DNA from 2 places in the Pseudomonas sp. RT6P73 genome. Region 2 is predicted to be linked to the other one. Evidence: predicted binding sites of a transcription regulator. Region 2 holds the regulator's gene; the other holds the start of a gene.
What was found. Region 2 encodes sigma-54, which starts transcription at its own class of promoters, with help from an activator protein. Its sites were predicted from a motif close to ANTGGCATNNANNTTGCTNT; they were not measured.
Positions count from the first base shown of each region.

Region 1: the regulator sigma-54 is predicted to act here: its motif matches at 5,077-5,096, upstream of ACYZT6_RS07320 (circularly permuted type 2 ATP-grasp protein).

Region 1 is NZ_JBUBUV010000002.1:1,471,478-1,487,261, reverse strand. Features, by position in the region: gene ACYZT6_RS07340 (acetyl-CoA C-acetyltransferase) at 1-314, opposite strand, end outside; partial or broken gene ACYZT6_RS07335 (c-type cytochrome) at 913-1,735, shown strand; gene ACYZT6_RS07330 (transglutaminase family protein) at 1,860-2,675, opposite strand; gene ACYZT6_RS07325 (alpha-E domain-containing protein) at 2,672-3,622, opposite strand; gene ACYZT6_RS07320 (circularly permuted type 2 ATP-grasp protein) at 3,635-5,044, opposite strand; gene ACYZT6_RS07315 (ribonuclease E inhibitor RraB) at 5,445-5,786, opposite strand; gene ACYZT6_RS07310 (hypothetical protein) at 6,000-6,233, opposite strand; gene speE (polyamine aminopropyltransferase) at 6,450-7,325, opposite strand; gene ACYZT6_RS07300 (PLDc N-terminal domain-containing protein) at 7,591-7,782, opposite strand; gene ACYZT6_RS07295 (hypothetical protein) at 7,847-8,377, opposite strand; gene ACYZT6_RS07290 (ankyrin repeat domain-containing protein) at 8,542-9,060, opposite strand; gene ACYZT6_RS07285 (long-chain-acyl-CoA synthetase) at 9,158-10,984, opposite strand; gene ACYZT6_RS07280 (DUF3509 domain-containing protein) at 11,329-11,607, shown strand; gene mtnC (acireductone synthase) at 11,818-12,501, opposite strand; gene ACYZT6_RS07270 (1,2-dihydroxy-3-keto-5-methylthiopentene dioxygenase) at 12,506-13,051, opposite strand; gene ACYZT6_RS07265 (methylthioribulose 1-phosphate dehydratase) at 13,072-13,698, opposite strand; gene ACYZT6_RS07260 (MFS transporter) at 13,695-14,840, opposite strand; gene aroC (chorismate synthase) at 14,875-15,784, opposite strand, start outside.
Region 2 is NZ_JBUBUV010000002.1:414,587-430,370, reverse strand. Features, by position in the region: gene murA (UDP-N-acetylglucosamine 1-carboxyvinyltransferase) at 1-463, opposite strand, end outside; gene ACYZT6_RS02150 (BolA family protein) at 486-725, opposite strand; gene ACYZT6_RS02145 (STAS domain-containing protein) at 839-1,144, opposite strand; gene ACYZT6_RS02140 (MlaC/ttg2D family ABC transporter substrate-binding protein) at 1,141-1,797, opposite strand; gene mlaD (outer membrane lipid asymmetry maintenance protein MlaD) at 1,809-2,276, opposite strand; gene mlaE (lipid asymmetry maintenance ABC transporter permease subunit MlaE) at 2,276-3,073, opposite strand; gene ACYZT6_RS02125 (ATP-binding cassette domain-containing protein) at 3,073-3,882, opposite strand; gene ACYZT6_RS02120 (KpsF/GutQ family sugar-phosphate isomerase) at 4,160-5,134, shown strand; gene ACYZT6_RS02115 (KdsC family phosphatase) at 5,134-5,658, shown strand; gene lptC (LPS export ABC transporter periplasmic protein LptC) at 5,666-6,238, shown strand; gene lptA (lipopolysaccharide transport periplasmic protein LptA) at 6,225-6,773, shown strand; gene lptB (LPS export ABC transporter ATP-binding protein) at 6,773-7,498, shown strand; gene ACYZT6_RS02095 (RNA polymerase factor sigma-54) at 7,769-9,262, shown strand; gene hpf (ribosome hibernation-promoting factor, HPF/YfiA family) at 9,337-9,645, shown strand; gene ptsN (PTS IIA-like nitrogen regulatory protein PtsN) at 9,658-10,122, shown strand; gene rapZ (RNase adapter RapZ) at 10,125-10,982, shown strand; gene ACYZT6_RS02075 (HPr family phosphocarrier protein) at 10,998-11,273, shown strand; gene ACYZT6_RS02070 (ZIP family metal transporter) at 11,443-12,336, opposite strand; gene ACYZT6_RS02065 (superoxide dismutase) at 12,367-12,978, opposite strand; gene ACYZT6_RS02060 (hypothetical protein) at 12,980-13,408, opposite strand; gene ACYZT6_RS02055 (class II fumarate hydratase) at 13,436-14,812, opposite strand; gene ACYZT6_RS02050 (FagA protein) at 14,793-15,200, opposite strand; gene pmbA (metalloprotease PmbA) at 15,439-15,784, opposite strand, start outside.

The DNA.
Region 1 (15,784 bases), 1.1 Mb from region 2:
ACTTTCATCGCCCCGAGGTTCACGGCTTCGAGCCCCGAGGCGCAGAAGCGATTGATCTGCACGCCAGACACGCTGACGTCCCAATCGGCGACTTGTGCAGCGGTCTTGGCGATATCCGAGCCCTGATCGCCGATCGGCGTGACACAACCGAGCACCACGTCATCGACCTGACTGGTGTCCAGCGACGTGCGCTGCTGCAACGCCGTGAGCAGCCCGGCCACCAGGTTCACCGGTTTGACACTGTGCAGGGCGCCATCGGCCTTGCCTTTGCCACGGGGCGTGCGTAACGCGTCGAAAATCAAAGCTTGGGTCATGACGTCCTCGAACCTGGGCGGTGAGTAAATACTGAGCTTCCACCTTAGGCCGAGCCGCCATGGATTCAATGACCGCAGTGCTCACTGGCGTTGACGGACACGCTCAGACGGACGGTCGTTCGCGCCTGGATTAACCGTTTCACGTCACCAAGCTGTCTAGCAAACGGGCGCCCAAGAAGCTGGCAATAGGCCTCATGCCTTTTTTAAAGCTTTAAGTGAGAAGACCATACGAAATGGATCTAAACCAAGCGTGACGCGGGCTCTAAGGTGAACATGTACGAAGTTGTCGTCGGGTTTTGCCGAGGCACTCGTCTTACAGGAAGTTCAGCGCTCTGCCGTCATGGAGATATGCAGGCAGGCATCAGGAAATAACAAAAAAGGCGGTCAAGCCATGTTCAAGCATTCGAAAGTACGTCAAGCCGGGCTCATTCTTTTCGCCACTACGCTGTTGTTGATTTTGCCGAACCTGACCAAGGTGATCGGCTAGTCGGTATTCAAATAATACGGCGTCAGGTTTTTACATCGCCCTCTTAAAAATGTGACTGGCTCGCTACCCGGGCCAGCGTGGGTGTGCCAACCTTTGCGGCACTTCCACGACATGGACGGCGATCATTTTGAAAACGCTCCTTCTGTTCGGGGCCTTGCTGCTCAGCACGCCCTTGTATGCCGCTCAGCTGAACCTCGAGCTGGGTGCGAGCAGTCGCACCTGGCAGACAGAGGAGCTGCTTAAGCACCCCCACATCCAGACCATCACCATCAACGACGACGTTTCCTACAAGCGGGACATGAGTTATCGCGCGGTTCCATTGGCGGCGTTATTGACTGGCATCAAGCCTGAAGATCATTTGCAAGCCGTGGCTTTGGACGGGTTTGCCGCAGAGTTGTCGGCGGCGCCGTTGCTGAACGCCAAGGGTGCGCGCGCCTGGCTGGCGATTGAAGACCCGGCCAAGCCGTGGCCTGCGTTATCCGAAGGCAAACCGGGTGCCGGGCCGTTTTATCTGGTGTGGGTCGATCCGCAAGCCGGCAACATCAGCCCTGAGCAATGGCCCTTCCAAGTGGCGAGTATCAAGCGCATGGCGCCCGTCGCCGAGCGCTTCCCTGCCCTGCTGCCTGATCCTGCCCTGAAGGCGGATGACCCGGTGAATAAAGGCTTTGCGCTGTTTCAGAAGAATTGCCTGGCTTGTCATCGACTCAATGGTGCCGGAGATGCGCAGTTCGGGCCGGATTTGAACATTCCGTTTAACCCGACCGAGTACTTTGGGGCGGATTTCCTGAAGCGCTACATTCGGGATCCGCAGAGCTTGCGGCAATGGCCTCAGGCGAAGATGCCGGGGTTTGCTGCGACGGTTTTGCCGGATGGGGATCTGGAAATGCTGGTGGGGTATTTGAAGCATATGGCCGGGCGCAAGGTTAAGCCCTGACCCCATTTCCCCTTGTAGGAGCGAGGCTTGCCCGCGAATGCGTAGTGTCATTCACATTGATGTCGACTGACACTACGCATTCGCGGGCAAGCCTCGCTCCTACAGGGGTTATGTGGTGTTGCGGTTATTGCTGCTGTACGGAGATAACTGGCGCAGGCATCGGCGTCGGCGACACAAACACTTTCGCATGCATCTGCTCGCACCCGCCGCCCCGACGCATCCCCCGCACCGGGCAGGCATCCAGATAATCCAGGCCCACCGCCAGTTTCAAATGCCGCTCCGGCCGGGCCAGTTCATTGGTCACATCAAAGCTGTACCACGCGTCATCGAGCCAGGCTTCGGCCCAGGCGTGACTGGCCAGGTGTTCGCTGTTCTCGCTGTACAAATACCCCGACACGTAACGCGACGGAATGCCGAGGCTGCGGGCACAGGCGAGGAACGCATGGGTGTGGTCCTGACAGACGCCTGAACGCCCGGCGAAGGCCTGGGCCGCACTGGTGTCGACTTCGGTGGAGCCCGGTGTGTAGGTCATGTGCGAATTCAGGCCATGCATCAAGTCGATCAGCGCCGTGCGATCCCGGCGTTTTTTGCACTCCTTCTCGGCGAACGCACGCAAAGCTTCGTCAGCTTCGGTCAGGCGCGTGAAGCGCAGGAACGGCAGCGCCGACTGGCTCTCATGCTCGGCTTCACGCAGTTCGTCGATGTCCACCTGGCCACGGGCACCGATGATGATCGCCTCGTGCGGCTCATCCATGGTCAATACATGGAGAATGTTGCCGAACGGATCGAGTTGCGCGCGCACCGGGCGTGGCAGGTCGAGTTGCCAGCTGAGCACGTGCTGACGCTCGCTGTCGTGGGGTGTCAGCCGCAAGTACTGGATGCTCGCCCGCACCTGATCTTCGTAGTGATAGGTGGTTTCGTGGCTAATGGAAAGTCTCATGCAGCCTCCAGGTAGGAACTGTGAATGGCGTTACCCAACTGGCGCACCAGCGGGATGAATTCAGTCAGCCAGGCGTGCAGGCCTTCGTCGAGAATTTCGTTGATGCCGGTGTAGCGCAGGCGCGCGTCCATCTCCGCCGCCAGACGTTGCGCAGGACGGCCATTGGCCCCCGGCAGTTGGGCGAGGATCTGGTCGATTTCTTCGGTGCAGGCCCTTAACGAACGGGGAACGTCAGCGCGTAGTAACAACAATTCGGCCACATGCCGGGCGCCGGGTGCGTCGCGATAGATCTCGGTGTACGCCTCGAAAGACGACAACGCCCTTAACAAAGCGCTCCACTGGTAATACGCGTGAGCCGTGCCATCGCTGACCGCTTCGGCCTGGTCGCCGGCCATTTCGTAACGGGCATCGAGCAGGCGCAACGTGTTGTCGGCCCGTTCGATAAACGTTCCCAGGCGAATGAAGCGGAACGCATCGTTACGCATGATCGTGCCGTAGGACGCGCCACGGAACAGGTGCGAACGTTCCTTGATCCACTCGCAAAAGCGGCTCATGCCGTAGCGACTCAAGCCCTGTTCGGCGATTCCGCGAATTTCCAGCCACGTGGCGTTGATGTTTTCCCACATGTCGGCGGTGATTCGCCCACGCACTGCATGAGCACTGGCCCGCGCCGAGCCGAGGCAGCTGTAGATGCTTGCCGGGTTGGCCGCGTCCAGGGCAAAGAAATGCAGCAGCCGTTCGGCGTGCAAGTCACCGTGGCGCTCCAGGTAATCATCCAGGGTGCCGGTGATCAGCAGCGGCATGGCCAGTTCGTGCAGACCGTCACCGCGACCATCCTGCGGCATCAGTGACAGCGAATAACTGATGTCGAGCATCCGTGCGAGGTTTTCCGCCCGCTCCAGGTAACGCGACATCCAATACAAATCCGAGGCAGTTCTACTTAACATGGCAAGCTTCCTTCAATCCTCGACCACCCAGGTGTCCTTGGTTCCGCCGCCCTGTGAGGAATTCACCACCAGGGAGCCTTCACGCAGGGCGACACGGGTCAAACCGCCGGGCACAACCCGGGTTTCGCGGCCAGACAACACAAACGGACGCAGGTCGATGTGGCGCGGCGCGATGCCGTTTTCGACAAAGGTCGGACAGGTCGACAGGGACAACGTCGGTTGCGCGATATACGCGTGAGGCTTGGCTTTGATCCGCGCGCGGAACGACTCGATTTCCGCCGCCGTCGCCGCCGGCCCCACCAGCATTCCGTAACCGCCGGAGCCCTGGGTTTCCTTGACCACCAGGTCTGGAAGATTGGCCAGTACGTGGGACAGTTCAGAAGGATTGCGACACTGGAACGTCGGCACGTTCTTCAGGATCGGTTCTTCGTCGAGATAGAAACGGATCATGTCCGTGACAAACGGATACACCGACTTGTCGTCCGCAACCCCGGTGCCGATGGCATTCGCCAGCACCACATTGCCGGAGCGATAAGACGACAGCAGCCCTGGAACGCCGAGCATCGAGTCCGGGTTGAACGCCAGCGGATCGAGGAACGCATCGTCGAGGCGACGGTAGATCACGTCGACGGCTTTTGGTCCGTCCGTGGTGCGCATGAACACCTTGTCGTCACGCACGAACAGGTCTGCGCCTTCCACCAGCTCAACGCCCATCTCCCGCGCCAGGAAGGCATGCTCGAAAAACGCGCTGTTGAAGCGACCCGGCGTCAGCACCACCACGCTCGGGTTATCGATCGGGCTGGAGCTTTTCAGGGTGTCGAGCAGCAGGTTCGGATAATGGTCGATCGGTGCGATGCGCTGGGCCGAGAACAACTCGGGAAACAGCCGCATCATCATCTTGCGGTCTTCGAGCATATAGCTCACGCCGCTGGGAGTACGAAGGTTGTCTTCGAGCACGTAGTACGTGCCGTCACCATCGCGCACCAGATCGACACCGGAGATGTGCGAATAGATATCGCGGTGCAGATCCAGCCCTTGCATCGCCAACTGGTATTGCTCGTTGGCCAGCACTTGCTCGGCCGGGATGATGCCGGCCTTGATGATGCGCTGCTCGTGGTAGAGGTCGGCGAGGAACATGTTCAACGCCTTGACCCGCTGGATACAGCCGCGCTCGACGATCCGCCATTCACTGGCGGGGATGCTGCGCGGGATGGTATCGAAAGGAATCAGGCGCTCTGTGCCCTGCTCGTCCCCGTAGAGCGTGAAGGTAATCCCGGCACGATGGAACAGCAGATCGGCCTCGCGTCGCCGTTGTGCCAAGAGCTCGTCAGGCGTCTCGGCCAGCCAACGGGCAAACTCCCGATAATGCGGGCGGACCTGGCCGCCGGCATCGTACATCTCATCAAAATAGGTGCGGATCATGCCGTACTCCTTGTCACCCGGACATCCAGGCCTTCGCAAGGCCCGTGCCATCGGCAGAAACGCTTTGTTATCAACCAGTTGGATAATGAAGCCGTTTGCACCGCACCAATCCTGTGCAGCAAACGCTCCAAGCTGATCGCCCCCGCTTCATTGCAAGGCGACGTTGTCGCCTATCACCAGCATAGTCAGAGTTGATTTCACTGCCCGGGAGTCGATGCGGATAATCCGCGCATCCGCTGCAAAACCTGACCGAACTTCCCTTTAGCCGCCTGCTCAGGCGGTTTTTTTTGCGCCGGATTCTTGTTTCAGGGTTTTGCCGAGGGGGCTTTTCTGATCGCCACCAACGAAAACGGCCAACCCGAAGGCCAGCCGTTGCTGAGCGTTGTCACTGTTCATAAGGTTATGCGAGTAGCCCTCGTACCTCCTGCTTGACGCCCCATCCTTCGATGATGCCGCCCAGAGGCTCGACCACTGCCTCGAAGTCCTGCTCGAAGTCGCCGATGCCGCCATAGGTGGCGTACATCACTTTGCTCAACTCCAGATTCCACGCGCCGTCATCGCGCACGCTGATCTGCGCATTCAAGGATTCACCACGGAAATGCCCTGCCGCCCTGCGTGCCCGCTCCTCGTCCGGGAAAATGGCGTAGAACTCGATGGGGTGGAATCGTGAAAAGTCGAAACCGCCTTCTTTCATGCGGCGCAGCACGCTGCTGCTGATGTCTTCTTGATAGGCTGTGCTCATGAAACGTCCCCCTCATATTGATGGATAGACTTTCCGTATTCCCGGCACTCGCAACCGATTGGTGCGAGCGATGCGGCAACCACGTTGCCGGTGGGAAGCAAGCATGTAGCTGACAAGACCAGACCTTAGCGATCCGTTCGCTGATCTCGATTGCAGAGTAGCCCCAAGACAGAGGCGCTGCCAAGGCCTGGATAGGATTGAGACAGGAGATATTCAGATTGGCGTGATGCCGAGGATTTGTATGCTGTTCTGGGTCTTGAGACTTTTGACGCTTGCGTCGGCGGTTCGCCCTTCCAGATCATTCAGATCCAGCTCGGCGGCAACAGGAAAAAGACGTTCCTTGAGGAGTTTTGCGGCTTTCTCGTTATCCGGGCACTCCTCGCACTCGAAGACTTCATCGACTGTTTCACCGTGATCATCCACGAAAGTGATTTTCCACTTTTGCATCAGTGCCTCCTCGAACAAACCCGCAAATGGGCTTACAACCATCTGGACTTTTGGCCTGACTGATCGTTCCCACGGATTACCGCCCGCTGCATGAAAAACACAGGACCTGTAGGAGCGAAGCTTGCTCGCGAAAGCGGTGTTTCAGTCGACATGTGTATTGACTGAATTACCGCTTTCGCGAGCAAGCTTCGCTCCTACAGGGGGTATGAGTACAGTTTAGTCGTTGCTTGGCTTGTTCACCGCTTGCAGCACGTATTGCGGCAAGGCGAAGGCGCCGATGTGGATTTCCGGATTGTAGTAGCGGGTGATGATGCCGCTGCCGGCGAAGCGTTGCTGCAAGGTTTCACGGGACAACTTGCGATAGGCGGTGTTGGTCGCGCCCCAGGCAAAGGTCATCGAGCCACCGATATAGGTTGGCACGGCGGCCTGATAGAAGTGCCAGTCCGGGAACAGGCTGCGCAAGCGACCTGCGGTGGTTTTGACTTCTTCGATCTGCATGAACGGGGTGCCATTCTGGGTCACCAGGATGCCGCCTTCGTTCAGGCAGCGACGGCAGGCCTGGTAGAAGTTTTCCGAGAACAGCACTTCACCCGGACCGATCGGGTCGGTGGAGTCGGAAATGATCACGTCGAACTTTTCGGTGGTGGTGGCGACGAAACGCATGCCGTCGTCGATCACCAGGTTCAGGCGTGGATCGTCGAACGCACCTTTGGAGTGATTCGGCAGGAATTCCTTGCACATCTCGACCACGGTGCCATCGATCTCGACCATGGTGATGTGCTCGACGCTGCGGTGCTTGGCCACTTCACGCAGCATGCCGCCGTCGCCGCCACCGATGATCAGCACGCGCTTGGCGGTGCCGTGCGCCAGGATCGGCACGTGGGTGAGCATCTCGTGGTAGATGAATTCGTCGGCTTCGGTGGTCTGGATCACGCCGTCCAGCGCCATGACCCGGCCCATGCGCGGGTTTTCGAAAATCACCAGGTGCTGGTGTTCGGTGCGCACTTCGTGCAGCAGTTTTTCCATGCGAAAACGCTGGCCGTAGCCTTCGTAGAGGGTTTCCAGGTAGTCGCTGGTGGTGATGTTGCTCATGGGAAGTGCTCCGATGAATGCGGTGGCAACGGACGGTTACCCGCCCATGATGGCCAATCGAGCGGCTCGATTGACCGGGAAAGGCGCGCATTCTACGTTGCGGAAGATGACAGGTCGAACGTCACTTGATGACACAACACAATCCCCTGTGGGAGCTAGCCTGCTAGCGATAGCGGAGTGTCAGTCAGTAAAGTTGTGGCTGACACTCCGCTATCGCTAGCAGGCTAGCTCCCACAGGGGAAAAGTGATGGCTTTGAGTGCGTGCTCAGACTCGGACATTACCCCGTGGCCCGGCGATAGCCCAGATGATCAGGCCCAGGACCGGCAGCAGCAGGATCAGCAGCACCCAGACGATTTTCATCCCTGTGCTGGCGCCACTTTTCAGCACGTTGATGATTGCCCAGATATCCAGGGCAAGAATAATCAGGCCAATCAGACCGTTGAACGTGGAACCCATGGTGTTGCTCCCTAAGAGTGGTATGCACTCTTAGGATAGCCGGGCCTTGCGAGGGTTCCGCTTTTTAAACGTGGACCGCAATTTTCAGGGCTTCGAGCGATGGCGCGGCGGTGATACCCACCTCGGCGCACAACTCGAGCACGCGCGGCAGGTCGTTGCCGTAGACCAGCACCACTTGCAGTTCGTCGTCGAGCAGCTGGCTGAAGTTCATCAGCGTGTAACCGCCGTTTTCCTTGCTCATGCTGCCCATCTGCACCTGAATCCGATTGAGCGCGGTCAGGGCTTCGGTCTTGGCCAGTTGCTTGGGTTTGATGTTGAAATCAACACCCGGGCCGAACGAGGCGACGATCTGGGCGAACAGGTCTACGTAAGTGTCGGCCTGGAACAGCACGGTTTCCGGGAGGCTGCCGACAACGACCCACTCGCCCAGGGGAATCGGGAAGGAGTCGTCGTAGTTAATATCCGGATTGGCCGTCAGAAAAGCCTCGGGATCGGCGTAGGCCTGAGCCGCTTCATCAGCGACTTTCAGGATTTCGTCATCGCTCATGCACCCGGAGCTGATTTTGCTGATGAGTTCGACGAGTGCGGCTTTCATGGGGCGGATCCTGTAGCGAGTGAATTTTGAGGGCGCGAAGGATAGCGTAATTTGCCAAAAAAAATCTTTTTGTAGGAGCGAGGCTTGCCCGCGAAGGCGTAGTGTCAGTCAACATCAACGTGAATGACACTACGCCTTCGCGGGCAAGCCTCGCTCCTACAGGGTTACGCCAGCAATTTCTCTAATTGCGCAGTGGTATCGACGGCGCCCAAGGTCTTCGCGGCATCCAGCGCAGTGACGCCATTGGCATCCTTGGCTTTCGGATCGGCGCCTTTGCTGATCAGGTAGTCGACGATTTCAACGCGGTTGAACATCGCCGCCATCATCAGCGCCGTACGACCATCGAAAGACGAACCTTCCACCTGCGCCCCACCTTCAACCAACGCCTTGACCACCGCCAGGTCGCCCTTGAACGCGGCGCCGGCAATCGGGCTCTGGCCGTTGTCGTTGCGGATTTCCGGGTCGGCCTTGTGTTCCAGCAGCACTTTTACCGTCTCCACATGACCGTGGTAGGCGGCGAGCATCAGCAAGGTGTCGCCCTTGTGGTTACGCAGGTTCGGCGGCAGGCCTTTGGTCAGCAACGCAGCCATCATGGCCGCATCGCCCTCGCGCGCCTTGTTGAATACCTGTTCGGCAAATTCAGCGGCTTCTTCGGGGGTCATCTGGCGGCTTTGGTCTGACATCGGGAACTCCACTTTCTGTCATTCGGGAAAGCCGACAGTTTCCCGAGCAGCCCCGAGGCTGTCACTTCTTTTTTCTCAAGAGTCGCCATAGCGACATTCAATAGCGGTACTTGCCGCCGTGAATATCCGCCAACACCTGATCGGTAACTTGCACGTAAGTCTGGGTGCCGGGCAGCCAGGCGTAGATCGGATCATCACCGGTTTTGCCGGGGTCGAAGGCTTCGTCCTTGAGGCGGGTCTTCTGATATTTGAAGGTTCCGGTGGTTTCCATTTTCACTTTCACCCGCAGGAAAAGCGGCACCGCATACGCAGGCATTTGCTGGCGGGCAAAGTCCAGCAGTTCGCTGAAGTCCAGCGTCGCCAAGGATTCCGCCGGCGTGATCGCGGCCATGCCGGCACGCCCGTTGGTGTTCTGAATTTCGACGCCGTACGCGACGGCTTCAGAAATATTCGGGTGTTGCAGAAGAATGTTCTCGACCTCGGTGGTCGAGACGTTTTCACCCTTCCAGCGGTAGGTGTCACCCAACCGATCAACAAATTGGGCATGGCCGAAACCAATATTGCGCAGCAGATCGCCCGTGTTGAAGTAACGGTCGCCCTTGGTGAACACGTCGTGGAGCACGACCTTTTCGGTCTTCTGCGGATCGGTGTAACCGTCCAGTGGCGCCTTGTCGTCGATTCTCGCCAACAACAGGCCCTGCTCGCCTTTGGCGACTTTGCGCATGAAACCTTTGGCATTACGCATCGGCAAGCCACTGTCGTGGTCGTAGGCCACCAGCTCCCAGGCCATCAGGGAAAAACCAATGGTGTTGTCGAAATTCAGGATGTTCGTAAAGCCGATGTTGCCGTCGCTGGCGGCGTACAGCTCGCAAATGTGATCAACCGCAAATCGCGTCTTGAACTCGCGCCATGCGCCGGGACGCAGGCCATTGCCGATCATCTTGGTCACGCGGTGTTTGCTGTCGTCGGCAGCGGGCGGTTGATCCACCAGGTAGCGGCATAACTCACCGACGTAGCCGAGGGTGGTCGCCTGGTATTTGCGCACGTCATTCCAGAACTGGCTGGCGCTGAACTTGCGGCGGATGGCAAATCCTGCGGCGCCGCTGATCGCCGAGCCCCAACAGACGCAGAGCCCGGTTGCGTGGTAGAGCGGCAGGGTGCAATAGACGACGTCCTGCGGCTGCATGTTCAGGGCGATCTGGCCGAAACTCGCCGAGCTGCGCATCCAGCGACCGTGTTTGAAAACCCCCGCCTTGGGCAATCCGGTGGTGCCTGAGGTGTAGATATAGAAACAAGGGTCGTCGAAAAAAACCTGCTGGCTGCTGGCCGGATTCTCACTGGACGCCTGGGCGCTGGCGCTCATCAGGTTGATGAAACCGTCGGGCGCGTTGCCGGGACGACGGTAGGTGTCTTGATCGGCGACGAACCAGGTGCGCGTCGGTTCGATCGACACCCGTTCGCGGACCGCGCTGAACGCCGGGACCAGTTCTTCGCCAACAATAATCGCCGCAGGCGCCACCAGGTTCAGGCTGTGGGCCAGGGTGTCGCGGGTTTGCGAGGTATTGAGCAAGGCACTGATCGCGCCGACCTTGGCCACTGCCAATATCGTCACCAGCAGTTCCGGACGGTTCTCTAGAAACACCGCCACCACATCACCCTTTCGGATGCCTTCGGCGATCAGGTGATGGGCAATGCGATTGGCCCACTGGTTGACCTGTGAATAACTCAGCGCGACGTCACCCTGCAGCAACGCGGGGCCATCGGGATTGCGCAAGGTCGCTTGTTCGAAGGTCCAGCCGAGGCCACACGCTTGAGTCGGGTCCTTGACGTTGGCGACTTTCATGCCCTTCACCACGCGAGGAATGGCTTTGGCAATGGAAGGCAGTTTGCGGAGCATCATGCCCCAGGTGATCGTGTCGCTCATGCTTGCTCCCGTTCGATCTTTTTATTGTCGGGCGGCGGTCTATGGGTCCGAAAATACGTCAGCGGTTCTTGAGCTGTACACGCGGTTTTTGAAATGATTTGTATCCGCGCTCCGAGCATTCGAGATCGCGATCCTCAGCGGGTGTAATTGGTTCCATCGAATCGTGGCCGACCACGCAAAATGCAGGATGCACGATGGCCATTCATGCAGATTGCACGAAAGCAAAAAATCACCGCAAACATAACTTATTGATTTATAAAGACTTTAAAAATATCAGGTGCTGGCACAATCACTGCAACTACCTCTCCATGCTTGCCAATCAAGTGCAAACGGAGCTGATAGACATGAGCCTGATCCAAGAAAAATTTACCTCCCTGTTCTCCAACTTCGAAGTGAACACCCAGTCGCGTCCAGACGGTGGCATTCTGCTGACCCTGCGCAGCACCGAAGGCAAAGTGTTCAAGCGTTCGATTTCCTACCAGCAATTGCATGCCGGCGATCAACTGTCGTGGGTGATCAGTGCGATTCGCCGTGACCTGGCTGAACAGGCCAGCGAACTGCCGCAGATCTCCATGCTGCAAAGCCAGCAACGGTTTGCTCTGCCGACTTATCATTCGGCGTGAACCTTGTTGTTGTGTAAATAAATACGCTGCAAAACAAACAGGCCGTGAGAGCTTTCGCTTCACGGCCTGTTGTGTTTCTGAACCACACCGATCCCGCCCTTGTAGGAGCGAAGCTTGCTCGCGAAGGCGGTGTGTCAGACGAAATTAATGCTGATTGACACGCCGCCTTCGCGAGCAAGCTTCGCTCCTACAGGTTATGGGCGTCGTGGCTTAGAAAGTAGAGGGATCAATCCGCGCGAAACTGTCGACGGTCACATGCCCCGCCAACTCCCCGCCCTCTCGGGCCAGCCCGCACGTTGCCATGCCGGCCGCGCGCGCCGCGTCCAGTTCTTCGACGATATCGGACAGGAACACAATTTGCGCAGCTTCCACCCCAATGGCCTGAGTGATGCGCTCGTAAGACTGCGCTTCACGCTTGGGTCCCGACGTGGTGTCGAAGTAGCCGCTGAACAGCGGCGACAAATCCCCCGCTTCCGAGCAGCCGAAGATAAGCTTTTGCGCCTGGATCGAGCCCGAGGAATAAACAAACAGTTTGAAACCGTCCTGATGCCAGCGCTTGAGCGCTTCAACGGCGTCGGGGTAAACGTGGCCTTTCAACTGCCCGGCCTGATAGCCCTGCTCCCAGACCATGCCTTGCAACGCTTTCAACGGCGTGGCCTTGCGGTCTTCGGCGATCCAGCCCAGCAGGATCTCGATCACCCGCTCAACGTCAGCGCCCGGCTCGTTGCTGTCTCGGCGCACGGCGGCCAGTTGCTCGGCCACATCGGCGCGCCCGGCGTGCTGGCGAACGAAGTCCGGCAGGTGTTTGGCGGCGTACGGAAACAGCACGTCGAACACAAAACTCACCGCGCTGGTGGTGCCTTCGATGTCGGTGAGAATCGCTTTGATCGGCATCGGCTCAGTCCTCAAGACGCGGGAAGCGGTTGGCGATGTCTTCGCCGGTGAACTTGGCCACCCAGCCTTCAGGGTTGTTGAACAGACGGATCGCGACGAAATGCGGATGCTCGCCCATGTCAAACCAGTGCGGCGTGCCGGCCGGCACCGAGATCAGGTCGTTCTTTTCGCACAGCACGGCGTAGACGTAATCGTCGATGTGCAGGGTGAACAGCCCACGGCCGGCGACGAAAAATCGTACTTCGTCTTCGCCATGACGGTGTTCGTCGAGGAACTTGGCACGCAGTTCGGCTTTTTGCGGGTGATCGCTGTTCAGGCTGATCACGTCGACGGTAACGTAACCGCGTTCGGTCATCAGCTTGTCGATTTGCTCCTGATACGCGGCGATCACTTCTTCCTGACTGGCGCCGGGCTGGATTTTCGCCGTGGCTTGCCAGCGGTCGAAACGCACGCCCTGCTCGGCCAGGGTCGAGGCGATGTCTTCGAAATGGGTCAGCACCTTGTTCGGAATGTCAGGGCTTGAGACGTGGTAAACGGACAGGCTGCTCATCAGGGCAACTCCTTAACGGTTCATGCTTTATGGTTCAAGAGTGAGCGCATCTTCAACTCGCACTCGAACAAAAATTCAAACGCCTCGATCTGCCGCAGTGCGTCGCTCATGCGCGCGCCCCAGGTGTAGAGGCCGTGGCCGCGAATCAGGTAGCCGACGCAATCGGGATGGGCTTCAAGCCAAGGCTGCACCTTGGCGGCGAGACGCGCAATGTTCTGATCGTTGTCGAAAATCGGCACGCGCACCCGGGATTCGTGGGTCGAGACGCCGCTGAAGGCTTTTTGCAGTTCGTAGTCTTCGAACTCGATGAAATCTTCGGGCGTGAGGCGCGACAGCACCGTGGCGTTTACCGAATGGGTGTGCAGCACCGCGCCGATCTCCGGGCGCCAGCTGTAGAGCTGGGTGTGCAGCAGGGTTTCGGCGGACGGTTTTTTGCCCGGCTCCAGGCTGTTGCCCGACAAGTCGGTGGCCAGCACATCATCCGGACCCAACTGGCCTTTGTGCTTGCCGGACACGGTCAGCAGCGCTTCGGTCGGCGACAGGCGGGTCGAGTAGTTGCTGCTGGTGGCCGGCGACCAGCCGCGGCCATACAGAAAAAGCCCGGCGTCGATGATTTCCTGGGCGAGGTGTTCACGGGTGAGGCTCATGGCCTGTCCTCTTGCATTCGTGTGGCAATGATAACGGCAGCCGCCAGGGCTGCGAGGCTTGCAATACTAAAGGTGAACGTGGCCCCGAGGGCGTTCCAGCTGTAGCCGGAATACAACGCGCCCAATGCGCCACCAGTGCCGGCGAGTGCGGCGTAAAGCGCCTGGCCCTGACCTTGCTGACGCGCACCGAAGCTACGTTGCACGAACTGGATGGCAGCGGCGTGAAAGCTGCCGAACGTTGCGGCGTGCAGCACTTGCGCAAACAGCAGTACCCAGAGGAACTCGGCCAGCGAACCCAGCAGTAACCAGCGCACGGCCGCCAGCAGGAAACTCGCCAGCAGCACCCGACGCACCGAGAAGCGTGCGAGGATTTTGCTCATGGCCAGGAACATCAGGACTTCGGCGACCACGCCGACCGCCCAGAGCATGCCGATCACGCCTCGACTGTAACCGAGCCGTTCAAGGTGCAGCGTCAAAAAGGTGTAATAAGGCCCGTGGCTCACTTGCATCAGCGCCACGCAGCCGTAAAACGCCAACACACCGGGATTGCGCAATTGCCTGAGAAACCCGTCTCCGGCAATTCGCTCGCCCTGCACCGGTTGAGCGTTGGGCACCCACAGGCTGCTGACGACAATGCCGGCCATGATCAGCACCAGCGCCACCGGATAAATGTCGAGGCTCAGCCATTCGAACATCCGGCCGAGCGCGACCACGGTGATGATGAAACCGATGGAACCCCAGAGGCGAATCTGACTGTAGCGCGACGTCTGCCCTTTCAAGTGCGCCAGGGTGATGACTTCAAACTGCGGCAACACCGCGTGCCAGAAAAACGCATGCAGGGCCATGACCATCGCCAGCCAGGCGTACGTCTTGCTGACGAAAATCAGCGAAAACGTCAGCAGCGTGCAGACGGCACCGAAGCGCACGATGGCCAGGCGTCGGCCGGTGTAGTCGCCGAGCCAGCCCCAGATATTCGGTGCCACGCAGCGCATCAACATCGGGATCGCCACCAACTCGCCGATGCGCGCGCTGGAAAAGCCCAGGTGATCGAAGTACAGCGCCAGAAACGGCGCTGTCGAACCGAGCAAGGCGAAATAGAACAGATAGAAACTGGAAAGCCGCCAGTACGGGAGCGCCGCCAACGTCGTCAGACCTTGGCGGCTGTGAGATCAGCCATTAAAGCTGACCCAGCACCGGCGTGCTCACGCGCACGTCGGCATTCTGCCCGCGATGACGCAACAGGTGATCCATCAGCACAATGGCCATCATCGCTTCGGCGATCGGCGTGGCGCGGATGCCGACGCACGGGTCGTGACGGCCCTTGGTGACCACCTCCACCGGGTTGCCATGAATGTCGATGGAACGGCCCGGCGTGGTAATGCTCGACGTTGGCTTGAGGGCCAGGTGCGCAACGATCGGCTGACCGGACGAGATGCCGCCCAAAATGCCACCGGCGTTGTTGCTGAGAAAACCTTCCGGGGTCATTTCGTCGCGGTGTTCGGTGCCGCGCTGGGCGACGCTGGCGAAACCGGCGCCGATTTCCACGCCTTTGACCGCGTTGATGCTCATCAGCGCATGGGCCAGTTCAGCGTCGAGGCGGTCGAAGATCGGCTCGCCGAGGCCCGGCATCACGCCTTCGGCGACGACGGTGATCTTCGCGCCGACCGAATCCTGATCACGGCGCAGCTGGTCCATATAGGCTTCCAGCTCCGGCACCTTGTCCGGATCAGGACTGAAGAATGCATTCTCTTCCACCGAATCCCAGGTCTTGAACGGGATTTCGATCGGGCCGAGCTGGCTCATGTAGCCGCGAATGACGATGCCTTGGGTGGCCAGGTATTTCTTGGCAATCGCGCCGGCGGCCACACGCATGGCAGTTTCACGGGCGGAGCTGCGTCCGCCGCCGCGGTAATCGCGCTCACCGTATTTGTGGTGATAGGTGTAGTCGGCGTGGGCCGGGCGGAACAGATCCTTGATCGCCGAGTAGTCCTTGGACTTCTGGTCGGTGTTGCGGATCAACAGGCCGATGGAGCAACCGGTGGTGCGACCTTCGAACACGCCGGAGAGGATTTCGACTTCGTCGGCT
Region 2 (15,784 bases):
GCAAGCCGCCTTCTGGCGCCTTGGCCTTGATGTAGCCGCCTTCGACGTCAATGACCGCGCCCATGGCTTCGAGACCACGGATGTGCAGGTCAACCGGACGCGAGCCGATGGCGCAACCGCCAGGCAGGGCGACTTCGGCTTCACCGAAACGGGCAACCATCGGACCCAGCACCAGGATCGACGCGCGCATGGTTTTCACCAGTTCGTACGGTGCGATCAGGGTCTTGATGGTGCGCGGGTCGATTTCGACGCTGAGCTTCTCGTCGATCACCGGCTCGATGCCCATGCGACCGAACAGCTCGATCATGGTGGTGATGTCATGCAGGTGCGGCAGGTTGGCAACGGTTACCGGGCCATCGCACAGCAGGGTTGCAGCCAGGATCGGCAGGGCAGAGTTCTTTGCCCCGGAGATGCGGATTTCGCCATCAAGACGAACGCCGCCAGTAATAATCAATTTATCCATAAGAATCTCGACGCCCTTGGGCTCAGGTGCGCTCGGCCCAGGCCGCGCTGCTGAAAAATTTCATAGTGACCGCATGGATGCTGCCATCGGTGATCCATGGGTTCAAATGGGCATAGATCTGCTGCTGACGCTTCACCGGGCTCAACGCCGCCAGTTCATCGCTAATCACGTTCAGCTGGAAATTGCAGCCTTCGCCCTCAACTTCTACCAACGTTCCGGGCAGCTTTCCTTCAAGGAAGCTCTTCACTTCTACGGCCTGCATGCTCAACCTCAATCGGCGCCCTGTGCGCGCGGGTCGGACATCATACAAAAAAGCCCCGCGCCTGCGAACCCCGCGAAGCAGGACTCTGACGGGGGGCTTCTTTATAGATGCGGTTAGGGATGCGCCAACAGCTCGGTCAATTCACTGACCTGAGCGATTTCGCGCATGTCTTCTGGCATCCCGCGGATGGTCAGCGCCTTGCCGGCCGCCTCAGCATCGCGCATGAAGCACAGCAGCAGGGACAAGCCCACGCTGCTGGACTTCAACACCGCCGAACAATCGACCACCACTTCGGCAGCCTGGCTGGACTTGATCAACGCCTGCCCCTGCTTGCGCAGACCAGGGCCGGTGCGGTAATCCAGCATGCCACTGAGTCGCAGCTCGCCGGTTTCGCTCATGCGAATGGCCGACACACTCATTGAGCTTGCTTCTCAGGGGTTTGACTCTTGCTGGCTTCCTTGGCCTTGGCGACTTCCCCGGCCCAACCGTTGATGGTCTTGTCCAGGTCATTGCCATTGCGCTGCATCGCATCAGCGAACTGATCGCGGAACAGCTTGCCGATGTTGATACCGTTGATGATCACGTTGCGCAGTTTCCACTCGCCATTGATCTTCTCAAGTGTGTACGACACGGGATAGATCGAGCCGTTGGTGCCTTTGACCGTCATGGCGACGCTGGTACGGTCTCCCGACTCATCCTTGGCAGGATCGACGGTGATGCCCTGATTGTTGTACTCGAGCAAGGCGTTGCCATAGAACTGGAACAGACCCTTTTTGAAGTTTTCTTCAAAGGTTTTCATCTGCGCAGGCGTGGCTTTGCGTGAGTACTTGACCGTCATGATGCTTTTGGAAATGCCCTCGGCATCCACGACCGGCCCGACGATGGTGTTCAGCGCCGTGTAAAAGTCTTGCGGGTCCTGCTTGTACTTCTCTTTGTTGGCCGCCAGGTCGGCCAGCAACCGAGTGGTGGTGTCCTGCACGATTTCGTGCGCTGAGGGCGCTGCCACGGCGTTAGCCATCAGCGGCAGGGCCGAGAGTAATACCAACAGGCCACGTCGCAAGGTAGAGATCATTCAAAAGCTCCTCATTTGGCGTCTTTGCTAACGGTATTGAGCAGAAATTTACCGATCAGGTCCTCGAGCACCAGCGACGACTGGGTGTCGTGGATGGTTGAACCATCCTTGAGCAAGGTTTCTTCCCCGCCCACGCTGATACCGATGTACTTCTCGCCCAACAGGCCAGCGGTCAGGATAGATGCAGTGGAGTCAGTCGGCAGGTTATCTACGCGCTTTTCCAGCTGCATGGTCACTCGACCGGTGAAACTGTCGCGGTCCAGATCGATCGCCGTGACCTTGCCGATGGTCACACCGGCCATGGTCACTTTAGCTCTGACAGTCAAACCAGCGATATTGTCGAAATACGCATAAGTTTTATAAGTATCGGTGGTGGCACTCGGGGACAGGCCACTCACCCGCAACGCCAGCAACAGCAAAGCCAGGATGCCAGCCAGCAAGAAAAGGCCGACACCGATTTCCAGGGTGCGGTTTTGCATCAGAAATCTCCAAACATCAAGGCGGTCAGAATAAAGTCCAGGCCGAGTACAGCCAATGAGGCATACACCACGGTCTTGGTAGTGGCACGACTGATCCCCTCGGAAGTGGGCTCGCAGTCATAGCCTTGGAATACGGCGATCCAGGTCACGACGAAGGCGAAGACGATGCTTTTGATGATGCCGTTGAGCACATCATCAGTGAACGTCACGCTGTTCTGCATGTTGGACCAGTAGGAACCTTCATAGACACCCAGCCAGTCGACGGCCACCCACGAACCGCCCCAGATGCCCACCACGCTGAAAATCATCGCCAGCACCGGCAGGGAAATGAAGCCGGCCCACAGGCGTGGGGCAATGATGTACTTGAGCGGGTCGACGCCAATCATTTCCAGACTGGACAACTGTTCGGTGGACTTCATGTTGCCGATTTCGGCGGTCAACGCCGAACCTGCGCGCCCGGCAAATAGCAATGCCGTGACCACGGGGCCGAGTTCACGCAACAGTGTCAATGCAACCATCTGCCCGACCGCCTGCTCCGAACCGTAGCTGGACAGAATGTTGAAGCCTTGCAGCGCCAGCACCATGCCGATGAACACCCCGGAGACCACAATGATCACCAGGGACATCACGCCCACCGAGTGCAGTTGCTTGATCAGCAGGCCAAAACCACCGCCGATACCGCCGCGGCCGAGCAAGGCATGAAACAGGAAAATCGCCGAACGCCCGAACACCGCCAGCACATCGATGCCGGCATGGCCGAAACGACGCACGCGTTCCAATAGTGAAATCTTGCGCATCAACGCTTCCCCAGAAGATCTGCGCGGTAATCCGTCGCTGGAAAGTGGTATGCGACCGGACCGTCGGGATCGCCGGTCATGAATTGACGAATACGCGGCTCCTGCGAGTTCATCAGCTCCTCGGGAGTGCCCTGCCCCAATACTTGCCCGTCTCCCACCACATAAATGTAATCGGCAATGCTGGCGGTCTCGGCCAGATCGTGGGAGACCACAATACTGGTGATGCCCAGCGCATCGTTGAGCAAGCGGATCAGGCGCACCAGCACGCCCATGGCGATAGGGTCCTGGCCGACAAAGGGTTCGTCATACATGAGGATCTGCGGATCGAGGGCAATCGCCCGCGCCAGCGCGACACGGCGCTTCATGCCACCGGACAGTTCGTCGGGCATCAGGTCGATAGCGCCACGCAACCCCACGGCCTGCAATTTAAGCAGGACGATGTCACGGATCATTTCTTCCGGCAGCTCGGTATGAACGCGCAGCGGAAAGGCGACGTTCTCGAACACATCGAGGTCGGTAAACAGCGCGCCGCTCTGAAACAGCACGCCCATGTGCTTGCGCGCATCGAACAGATCGCTGCGCGACAGCTTCGGCAGGTTCTGGCCATTGACCCAGACCTCGCCCTTGGTGGGCCGCAACTGTGCGCCCATCAATCGCAACAGCGTGGTCTTGCCACACCCGGAAGGCCCCATGATGCCGGTGACCTTGCCGCGCGGGATACGGATATCGACGTTATTGAAAATGCTGCGCGCACCGCGCTTGAAGGACAGTCCCTTCAGCTCGACCGCGTAGGCGTTATCGGCACTCATCTAAACTCCTTGCGATGCAGCCTCACACTCGGACGCCTGGCTTCCTGACGAAAGCACATACCTCCCCGGGCAGGCCGAACTGGCGGCGAACTATATCACTGCAAAGGCCAAGCGCCCAAGGCCAAAGCCGCCCCATGTTCAGCAACATGACAGGCAAAAAGCCTCGTTTAGAGGGGATTCGGTAACAGGGAATGACAAAGCATGACGAACTTGCGTGAGGGTTTTGATCATTACCGCTATAATCGCCGCCTTTTCATCAGGCTATACGATTTCTGACATGAGCCAATCCAGCGACCTGATTCAATCTGCGCAACGCACCATCCGCCTCGAACTGGAAGCCGTACAAGGCTTGCTGCCCCATATCGACGCAGATTTCGTACGCGCTTGCGAGATGATTCTGGACAGCAAAGGCCGCGTGGTCGTGGTCGGCATGGGCAAATCGGGGCACATCGGCAACAAGATCGCCGCCACCCTGGCCAGTACCGGCACCACGGCGTTTTTCGTGCATCCGGCCGAAGCCAGTCACGGCGACATGGGCATGATCACTCGCGACGACATCATCCTGGCCCTGTCGAATTCCGGCTCCACCAACGAAATCGTCACCCTGCTGCCCCTGATCAAGCGTCTGGGCATCAAATTGATCAGCGTAACCGGTAACCCGGATTCGGCGCTGGCCAAGGCCGCCGAGGTCAACCTCAACGTTCACGTCGAGCACGAAGCCTGCCCGCTGAACCTGGCACCGACTTCGTCGACCACCGCCGCGCTGGTCATGGGCGATGCCCTGGCCGTTGCACTGCTGGAAGCCCGCGGCTTTACCGCTGAAGACTTCGCGTTTTCCCACCCGGGTGGCGCGCTGGGCCGACGCCTGCTGCTGAAAGTCGAAAACGTCATGCACGCAGGTCAAGAGCTGCCGCAGGTCCAGCGCGGCACGCTACTCAAGGACGCGCTGATGGAAATGACCCGCAAGGGCCTGGGCATGACCGTGATCCTGGAAGCCGATGGCAAACTGGCCGGAATCTTCACCGACGGTGATTTGCGCCGCACACTGGACCGCAGCATCGACATCCACAGCGCCACTATCGATCAGGTCATGACCGCGCACGGCAAAACCGCTCGCGCCGAGATGCTCGCCGCCGAAGCCCTGAAAATCATGGAAGACCACAAGATCAACGCACTGGTCGTGGTCGACAGCGAAGACCGCCCGGTCGGCGCCTTGAACATGCACGACTTGCTGCGTGCGGGAGTAATGTAATGAGCACGGACCTGCTGCAACGCGGCAAACAGATCAAACTCGCGGTGTTCGACGTCGATGGCGTGCTGACCGACGGGCGCCTGTACTTCCTCGAAGACGGCAGCGAATTCAAGACGTTCAGCACCCTCGACGGCCAAGGCATCAAGATGTTGATGGCAGCCGGCGTGCAGACAGCTATCATCAGCGGCCGCAAGACCCCTGTGGTCGAACGTCGAGCGAAGAATCTCGGCATTCCTCACCTTTACCAGGGGCGCGAAGACAAACTGGTGGTGCTCGACGAGCTTCTGGCCCAGCTCAACTTAAGCTATGAGCAGGTCGCCTATCTGGGCGACGACTTGCCGGACCTGCCGGTGATTCGCCGCGTTGGCCTGGGCATGGCTGTAGCAAACGCAGCCAGCTTCGTGCGTGAACACGCCCATGGCATCACCCAGGCCCGTGGTGGCGAAGGTGCTGCTCGCGAATTCTGTGAATTGATCCTGCGCGCCCAGGGCCGCCTCGATGCGGCCAACGCTGCGTACCTGTGAGCCCATTATGCTGAGCAAAAAGATTCGTAACATCCTGGTGTTCGGTTGCATCGCGGCGTTGTTCGCCGCGGTCGGCTACTGGAACATCAGCCCGGAACGCTTCCTCGACAAACCGGTGGTCAAGGTCGATGAAAGCGCGATCGACTATTACGCCCTCAACGCCCACAGCGTGCAGTATCTGCCGGACGGCAAATTGCAGTACGAAATGACGTCCGACAAGGTCGAACACCTGAAAGTGAGCGAGGTGACGTTGCTGACCAACCCTGACCTGAACATGTTCCGCGGCACCGAGTTCCCGTGGCACGTCCAGAGTGAGCACGGCGAAGTCAACCCGGACGGCACTCAGGTCGAGCTGATCGACTCGGTACGCATCACGCGTTTTGACGAGAAAAACCGCAAAACCCTGATTACCACCACCCGAATGACAGTGTTCCCGCAGCAGCAATATGCGCAGACCGATCAACCCGTTAGAATCGACGGCGCTGGCGGTGTATCGACAGGCAACGGAATGAAAGCGTATTTGAAAGAAAGCAGGATACACCTGCTATCGAACGTAAGAGGACAGTATGAGGCTCGTTAAAACTCTCCCTATTTTGCTCAGTCTGGGCGCAGCACTGGGAAGCGTGAGCGCCTGGGCTCTGCCGAACGATCAAGAGCAGCCTATCCGCATTCAGGCCGACGACGCCCAACTGGACGACAAGAATGGCATTGCCACCTATAAAGGTGACGTGATCATTACTCAGGGTTCGATGAAGGTTACCGGCAATACCGTGACCATCACCCGCACCGCGGCTGGTGACATCGACGTGGTGACTTCGGTGGGCAACCTCGCCTACTTCGAGCAACTGCAAACTGCCGGTGACACCAAGCCTGTTCAGGGTTGGGGTGTGACTATCCAGTACCACGCCTCGCAAAATCGCGTTGTGCTGATCGATAAGGCAAAAGTTGTCGACAAGGACAACAACGTCACCCAAGGCGAAAAAATCGTCTACGACACCGCGAAAAAGCTTGCGAGCGCCGGGCGTGCGACGGGTAGTAAGGTCACCGAGTCGCGTCCGCGAATCGACATGGTGATCCAGCCCAAGCCGAAAACCGACGAGAAAAAGGCCCAGTAATGGCAACTCTGAAAGCTCAGCATCTGGCCAAGAGCTACAAGAGCCGTCAGGTCGTGCGTGACGTCAGCCTGTCCATCGACAGCGGTCAAATCGTCGGCCTGCTGGGTCCTAACGGCGCCGGCAAGACCACCTGCTTCTACATGATCGTTGGCCTGGTGCAGGCCGATCAGGGTCGCGTATTGATCGACGACCTGGACGTCAGCCACCAGCCGATGCACGGTCGTGCAAAGGCCGGTATCGGCTATCTTCCGCAAGAAGCGTCGATCTTCCGCAAACTGTCGGTGGCGGACAACATCATGGCCATCCTCGAGACCCGTAAGGAACTCGACAAAGCCGATCGTCGCAAGGAGCTGGAAAGCCTGCTGCAGGAATTCCACATCAGCCACATCCGCGACAACCTCGGCATGAGCCTGTCCGGTGGTGAACGCCGCCGCGTGGAAATCGCCCGGGCACTGGCCACCAACCCGAAATTCATCCTGCTCGACGAACCTTTCGCCGGCGTGGACCCGATTTCGGTGGGCGACATCAAACAGATCATCTACCACCTCAAGGCCAAAGGCATTGGCGTGCTGATCACTGACCACAACGTCCGTGAAACCCTGGACATCTGCGAAACCGCCTACATCGTCAACGATGGCCAGCTGATCGCCGAAGGTGACTCCGCCACCATCCTGGCCAACGAACTGGTCAAGGAAGTGTATCTGGGCCATGAGTTCCGCCTGTAAGCGCTGACGTGTCTGGCTGTGTCCGGGCGCTTGTCTCGATAAAAAATCAATACTTTTTTATTGTTACAGCGCTCTAGGCAAACGCCGGCCTCAAAGATGTTCAGCTATCGGCAAGGGCAGCTCGTCAACAAGACTTTAAAAGTTTTTATTGTTACAGCGCTCTAGGCAAACGCTGCAGTTTCGGGCATATAATTTGCTTATGTTTGGCGCTTCGGCGCCCTGTAGTGGATGGCGCATGTGCGCCGGCGAATAAGGTGTTAAGCCCCTGCCATGAAACCATCGCTAGTCTTGAGAATGGGCCAGCAGCTGACGATGACACCGCAGCTGCAACAGGCCATCCGCCTGCTCCAATTGTCGACCCTGGACCTGCAACAGGAAATCCAGGAGGCCCTGGAGTCCAATCCGATGCTCGAACGCCAGGAAGAAGGCGACGACTTCGATAACGCCGACCCTTTGGCCGACAAAGCCGAACAACTCCCCAACGCCGATGTTTCGGAACCCTCCTACCAGGAAACCGCCCCGACGGTGGATAACCTCGAGGAAGGTGACTGGAACGAGCGCATTCCCAACGAGCTGCCCGTCGATACCGCGTGGGAAGACGTCTACCAGACCAGCGCCAGCAGCCTGCCGAGCAACGATGACGACGAGTGGGATTTCACCACCCGCACATCAGCCGGTGAAAGCCTGCAAAGCCATTTGTTGTGGCAACTGAACCTGGCACCGATGTCCGACACCGATCGCCTGATCGCCGTGACCCTGATCGATTGCATCAACAATCAGGGCTACCTGGACGAAACCCTCGAAGAAATTCTCGAGGCCTTCGATCCGGAGCTGGACATCGAGCTGGACGAGATCGAAGCCGTCCTGCACCGCATCCAGCAATTCGAACCGGCCGGCATTGGCGCCCGCAACCTGGGCGAATGCCTGCTGCTGCAACTGCGCCAACTGCCTGCCAAGACGCCTTGGCTGGCCGAAGCCAAGCGTCTGGTCACTGATTACATCGACCTGCTAGGCAGCCGCGACTACAGCCAGCTGATGCGCCGCATGAAGCTCAAGGAAGATGAACTGCGCCAGGTGATCGAGCTGGTGCAGAGCCTCAACCCTCGTCCGGGCTCGCAGATCGAGTCCAGTGAAGCCGAGTACGTTGTTCCTGACGTGATCGTGCGCAAGGACAATGAGCGCTGGCTGGTCGAGCTGAACCAGGAATCGGTGCCACGGCTGCGGGTCAACGCCCAGTACGCCGGCTTTGTGCGCCGCGCCGACACCAGCGCCGACAACACTTTCATGCGCAATCAGTTGCAAGAGGCTCGCTGGTTCATCAAGAGCCTGCAAAGCCGCAACGAAACCCTGATGAAAGTGGCCACCCAGATTGTCGAGCATCAGCGCGGCTTCCTGGAGTACGGCGACGAAGCGATGAAACCACTGGTGCTGCATGACATCGCCGAAGCGGTGGGGATGCACGAATCGACGATTTCACGGGTGACCACGCAGAAATTCATGCATACCCCTCGGGGCATATATGAACTGAAATACTTTTTCTCCAGCCACGTCAGCACCTCCGAAGGCGGTGAATGCTCGTCCACAGCGATCCGCGCGATCATCAAAAAACTGGTTGCCGCGGAAAATCAGAAAAAGCCGTTGAGTGACAGCAAGATCGCTGGTTTACTGGAGGCACAAGGCATTCAGGTGGCTCGCCGCACCGTCGCCAAGTACCGCGAATCCCTCGGGATCGCGCCTTCGAGCGAACGCAAGCGGTTGATGTAGAGCCACGCCACAGCGTTCCAGTGGCAGGCATTTCTGCCTGCCGCTTTATGCACTGGCAACGAAGGAGAAGCTGTATGCAAGTCAACATCAGTGGACACCAACTGGAAGTGACCGAACCTCTTCGCACCTACATCGGCGAAAAACTCGAACGATTGGAGAGGCATTTCGACAAGATCACCAACGTGCAGGTCACGATGACGGTCGAAAAGCTCAAGCAGAAAATCGAAGCCACGCTGCATATTCCCGGGAATGAAGTGGTCGCCAACGCGGAACATACCGATATGTACGCGGCGATCGACGCACTCACCGACAAGCTCGATAAACAACTCAAAAAGCATAAGGAAAAGACCCAAAGCCTCCTCCAGGGCGCGACCGGTCGTTAACACTCCCAACCCATGATCCGACTTGAAAGCATCCTGACCCCCGGCCGTTCCCTCGTGAACGTGCCGGGCGGCAGCAAAAAGAAAGCCCTCGAGCAAATTGCCAACCTTATCCATAAAGAAGTACCGGATCTGGAGATGCAAGATGTCTTTGAGGCTCTGATCGCCCGTGAAAAACTTGGCTCGACTGGTTTTGGAAACGGCATCGCCATCCCCCACTGTCGTCTCAAGGGTTGCACCTCACCCATCAGTGCCTTGATGCACCTCGATGCACCCATCGATTTCGACGCCATCGACGGCGCCCCGGTTGACCTGCTGTTCGTTCTGCTGGTCCCGGAAGCCGCCACCGATGCGCACCTGGAGCTACTGCGCCAGATCGCCAGCATGCTCGATCGCAAGGAAGTGCGCGAAAAACTGCGCAGCGCCTCGAGCAATGAAGCCTTGTATCAGGTTGTTCTGAGCGAGCAAAACGGTCACTAATCATGCGCTTGATCATTGTCAGCGGCCGTTCCGGCTCAGGTAAAAGTACCGCACTCGATGTTCTCGAGGACAACGGCTACTACTGCATCGACAACCTGCCCGCCGGATTGCTGCCGGAACTGGCCGAGCGCGCGTTGATTCATACCGAGCTGGCACAACCGCTGGTTGCCGTATCCATCGATGCGCGCAACCTGCCGAGTCATCTATCGCGGTTTCCGGAGCTGCTGGAAGAAGTCCGCAGCCGGCATATCAAATGTGATGTGCTGTATCTGGACGCCGATGAAGAAACGTTGCTCAAACGCTTTTCGGAAACCCGTCGTCGCCACCCTCTGAGCAACGCCAATCGCTCGCTGGCCGAGGCGATTCAAGACGAGACCCAGTTGCTGGGCCCGATCGCCGACCTGGCCGACCTTAAGGTCAACACCACCAACCTGAACCTGTATCAGCTGCGCGATACCATTAAGCTGCGTCTGCTGAACCAGCCGGAAGCCGGCACTGCGTTCCTGGTGGAGTCATTCGGGTTCAAGCGTGGCATGCCGGTGGATGCGGACCTAGTGTTCGATGTGCGCTGCCTGCCCAACCCTTACTGGAAGCCGGAACTGCGCGATCAGTCCGGGCTTGATCAACCGGTGGCCGAGTATCTGGCGGCACAACCGGACGTCGAAGAGATGTTCCAGGACATTTCCACGTACCTGCTCAAGTGGTTGCCGCGCTTTGCCGCCAGCAACCGCGCTTATGTCACCATTGCCATTGGCTGCACCGGCGGGCATCACCGCTCCGTCTACCTGACCGAACGTCTGGGCCAGGTCCTGCAACAATCCCTGAAGAACGTCCAGGTTCGCCACCGCGACCTCAGCTAAAGGATTCACATCGCGATGCCTGCTCTGGAAATCGAAATCATCAACAAACTGGGTTTGCATGCCCGCGCTTCGGCAAAATTCGTCGGTGTCGCCGGTCAGTTCAAGGATTGCACGATCAGAGTCGGACGCACGCCGGAATCCACGGTCGATGGCAAAAGCATCATGGCGATGATGATGCTCGCTGCTGGCAAGGGCACCAAAATCTACCTGAGTACTGAAGGTCATCAGGAACAGGAAGCGCTGGATGCGCTGGTCGCATTGATCAACAACTTCTTCGACGAAGGCGAGTAACACCGCGGTTTCGGGTGCTTTTGTGGCGAGGGGGCTTGCCCCCGTCCGGCTGCGCAGCAGTCGTAAAACATCCAGAACGACTCTCCAGCGCAGTACGTTCGTTAAACCCCAGGGCCGCTTCGCGACCCAACGGGGGCAAGCCCCCTCGCCACAAAGACATCGACGCCGCTCAGGCCAGTGCAGTATCCATCACCATCATCAAACAAAACCCGATCAGCAGCCCAAGGCTGGCCAGCTTGTCGTGACCATTGCGCCGCGACTCGGGGATGATTTCATGGGTGACCACTAGCAGCATCGCCCCTGCCGCGAGAGCCAACCCCAACGGCAACAGCAATTCGGCCAGGCTCACCAGCCAGGCGCACAACAGGGCGAAGACCGGCTCGACCAGACCTGATGCAGCACCGATCAGGAACGCCCTTACCCGCGACATCCCCGCCCCTGCCAACACCAGCGCGATCACCAGCCCTTCCGGCACATCCTGCAACGCGATGCCCATGGCCAGGCTGTCAGCATCCGGCATTCCACCACCGGCCGAGACACCAACGGCCATGCCTTCAGGAATGTTGTGGGCAATGATGGCAAACACAAACAACCAGATCCGTGGCGGGATGACCGGCCGCTCCATCGTTCCGACGAGCATTTCCGGTGAGGCGCCCGACACCTTTCGATCCACCAGAAACAGGCCGAACGCGCCGAGCATGATGCCGAAGCTGATCAGGCCGCTGGCGGCCCAGGGTGTCAGCCCCAGGCTTTCAGCGGCGGAGATACCCGGGACGATCAGCGAAAACGCCGTCGCCGCGAGCATTACCCCGGCACCGAAACCGAGCAGCGTATCGCTCACCGCCTGCGGCATCCGCCGAATCACCAGCACCGGAACCGCCCCCAACGCAGTACCCAAGGCGCAAATCGCCCCGCCCTGCAGTGCGCGCAGCAGTTTGGGTTCGAGGTCCAGCCACGCCAGACCATGGGCGACCAACAACGTCATGCCCGCCAGCAGCAACAGCGATCCCAGCGCGTAACGAAACATTCGCCCGCTTCCGATCGCCAGTGTTTCAGTGCCCATAGTCAGCCTTGGATTGTTTTTATAGAGGACTTAAACCAGCGCAGCCTGATAACGCGCAGCGACTTCAGGCCAATTGATGACGTTGTAGAACGCGTTGATGTATTCCGGACGGCGGTTCTGGTATTGCAGGTAGTAGGCGTGCTCCCAGACATCCAGGCCGAGGATCGGCGTATTGCCGTTCATCAACGGGCTGTCCTGGTTACCGCTACTTTCCACGATCAGGGTCTTTTGCGGCGTGACACTCAGCCAGGCCCAGCCACTGCCAAAGCGGGTCAGCGCGGCCTTGGTAAACACGTCCTTGAAACTGTCCAGACCGCCCAATTGCTCATCAATCGCTGCGGCCAGCGCACCTTCTGGTTTGCCGCCGCCATGAGGCGCCATCACTTCCCAGAACAACGAATGGTTGGCATGGCCACCGCCCTGATTGATCACTGCAGCGCGGAGTTTTTCCGGCAACTGCTGGACGCTGGCGACCAGTTTTTCCACCGACCACTCGGCAAACTCGGTGCCTTCGACCGCGGCGTTCAGATTATTGATGTAGTTCTGGTGGTGCTTGGTGTAGTGGATCTCCATGGTCTGCGCATCGATATGCGGTTCCAGGGCATCGTAAGCGTAAGGCAAGGCAGGCAAGGTAAAAGCCATTTCAATGGACTCCATGATGTAGAGGCGCAGGCGATGCGGTATCGGTGTGCAGCAAACGGTGTGTGCGCGGGTATTCGCCATGCTCGCTGATGAAATTCAGCAGCTCGACATAGGTTTTGCTGCTTTGACGCAACGCGGCTTCGCGCAGGGCCGGGGCCAGGCGCGGGTCCTGCAGGGTCTGCAACAACCGCTGATGGATCGCGCACAAATACTCGGCGCTCTCCTCCGGCTGGTTAAGACGCAAATGCAGGTCTGCCAGGTTGTGGTGGGAAATCACACAGGCTGCTACCGCTTCGTCGGCATCCGCCCAGCGCTCGAACAACACTTGGGCCAGGGCCAGGGCCTGCAAGTAAGCCTCGCGGGCATCGATGAGTTCGCCCAGCATGAAATGGCGATTAGCCCTTTCGATCGTGCGTTTCCAGTGCTCCATGGTGAGCCTCCAAAGCGGTAGCAGTGATTACACGCCGCCTGCGGTGAGCTTCTCTGGGTTGAGTAATTCTTCCAGTTGGCTGCGCGTCAGGTCGGTGTGCTCCAGGGCGACATCAATCACCGGTCGGCCCTGCTGATAGGCCTTCTTGGCGATTTCAGCGGCTTTTTGGTAACCGATGATCGGGTTGAGTGCCGTCACCAGAATCGGATTGCGCGACAGCGCCTCTTTAATCCGCGTCTCATTGACCTTGAAGCTGGCGATGGCCTTCTCACCCAGCAGATGGCTGGAGTTGGCCAGCAATTCGATGCTGCTCAGCAGGTTCTGCGCGATGATCGGCAGCATCACGTTCAATTCGAAATTGCCCGACTGACCGGCGATGGTGATGACGGTGTCATTGCCGATCACCTGGGCGGCGACCATGGCGGTGGCTTCCGGGATGACCGGGTTGACCTTGCCGGGCATGATCGAAGAACCCGGCTGCAAGGCTTCGAGTTCGATTTCGCCGAGGCCGGCCAGCGGGCCGGAGTTCATCCAGCGCAGATCGTTGGCGATTTTCATCAACGAAACCGCTGTCGCTTTAAGCTGTCCGGAGACCGCAACTGCGGTGTCCTGGGAGCCGATCAGCGCAAACAGATCCTTGCCCGGTGTGAATTGAACGTGGGTCAGTTCGCTCAACTGTTGGCTGAACCGCGCAGCGAATTGCGGATGCGCATTGATCCCGGTACCTACCGCCGTGCCACCCTGAGCCAGGGATTGCAGGCTCGGCAACAAGTCCTGCAAATGGCCGATGTTGGCCTTGAGCTGCTGCGCCCAACCATTGAGCACCTGACTCATGCGCACCGGCATGGCGTCCATCAGGTGAGTGCGACCGGTTTTGACGTGGTGATGAACCTCTTCAGCCTTGCGCTCGATCACCTGCACCAGGCGCACCAGCGCCGGCAGCAGTTGCTCATGCAACGCCAGTGCAGCGCTGACATGGATGGTGGTCGGGATGATGTCGTTGCTGCTTTGGCCACAATTCACGTGGTCGTTCGGGTTCACCGGCTCGCCGAGCAGGCGGCTGGCCAGGGTGGCGATCACTTCATTGGCGTTCATGTTGGAACTGGTGCCGGAACCGGTCTGAAAGATGTCCACCGGGAAATGCTGCATGAAGTCGCCCTGAAGCAGACCCAATGATGCATCGACGATGGCTTTGCCCTGGGATTCACTGAGTTGCTTGAGCTCGACGTTGGCACGGGCAGCGGCGGCTTTGGCCAGAATCAGCGAGCGGATGAACTGCACAGGCATCGGCTTGCCGCTGATCGGGAAGTTATCCACTGCCCGTTGAGTCTGTGCGCCATAGAGCGCGTCCACCGGGACTTGAAGCTCGCCCATGCTGTCACGCTCAATACGAGTCTTGTTCATCAGAAAATCCTTGCACCAGTTCTATGAGAGGAATCGAGGGCTGCAACTCGCAGATCGCCAGTTGCCAGGTGTAGCTTTGCCAGCGTTTGAGGCGGCATTTGCACAGAGAGAGGCGTTCCAGATCGCGCAGCGGGCGCCAGGCCTGGTCCAGGCAGTAAGTGCGCCAATGCCAGGGCAGCGCGACATCGGCGGCGGTGTCGAGCAACAAACGGAAAGATGTTTCGGCGATGGTCCAGGCAGAAGTGGCCGTGCAGCACGCCAGATACCGGCCTTCAGCCAGGTAATGTTCGATCAGGCGCGGTTCATCGGGGTCCATCGCGCAACGGATCTGGCGACTCATCCAGCGCCAGCTTTCGAGGTAAGGCATCTCGTGCAAGGCAGAACTCATGATCCGGGCTCATTCGGTAATGAGATTTATTATTAGATGATAATGAGAACCAACACAAGAGACGAGTATGGTCCCCTGTTAGGAGCCGGCTTGCAGGCGATTGCGATCTGGCATTCATCATCGATGTCGACTGATTCACCGCAATCGCCAGCAAGCCGGCTCCCACATGCGTGTTGTGCAGGTATAAAAAAGGCGCGCCACCCAATGGGGGGCGCGCCTTTTGTGTAACGGTGAGGGTTTAGCTACCCGCCACGGTCATCCGCTCAATCAACACCGAACCGGTGCGAATGTTGCTGCGCAGCTCCAGATCATTACCCACCGCAACAATCTGCTTGAACATGTCGCGCATGTTGCCGGCGATGGTCACTTCCTGAACCGCGAACTGGATTTCACCGTTCTCGACCCAGTAACCCGCCGCACCACGGGAGTAGTCGCCAGTGACCATGTTCAGGCCCTGGCCCATCAGCTCGGTGACCAGCAAGCCGCGACCCATGCGGCGCAGCAAGGCGGCCTGATCTTCATCGCCATGGGTGACGAACAGGTTGTGCACGCCACCGGCGTTGGCGGTGCTCGGCATGCCGAGT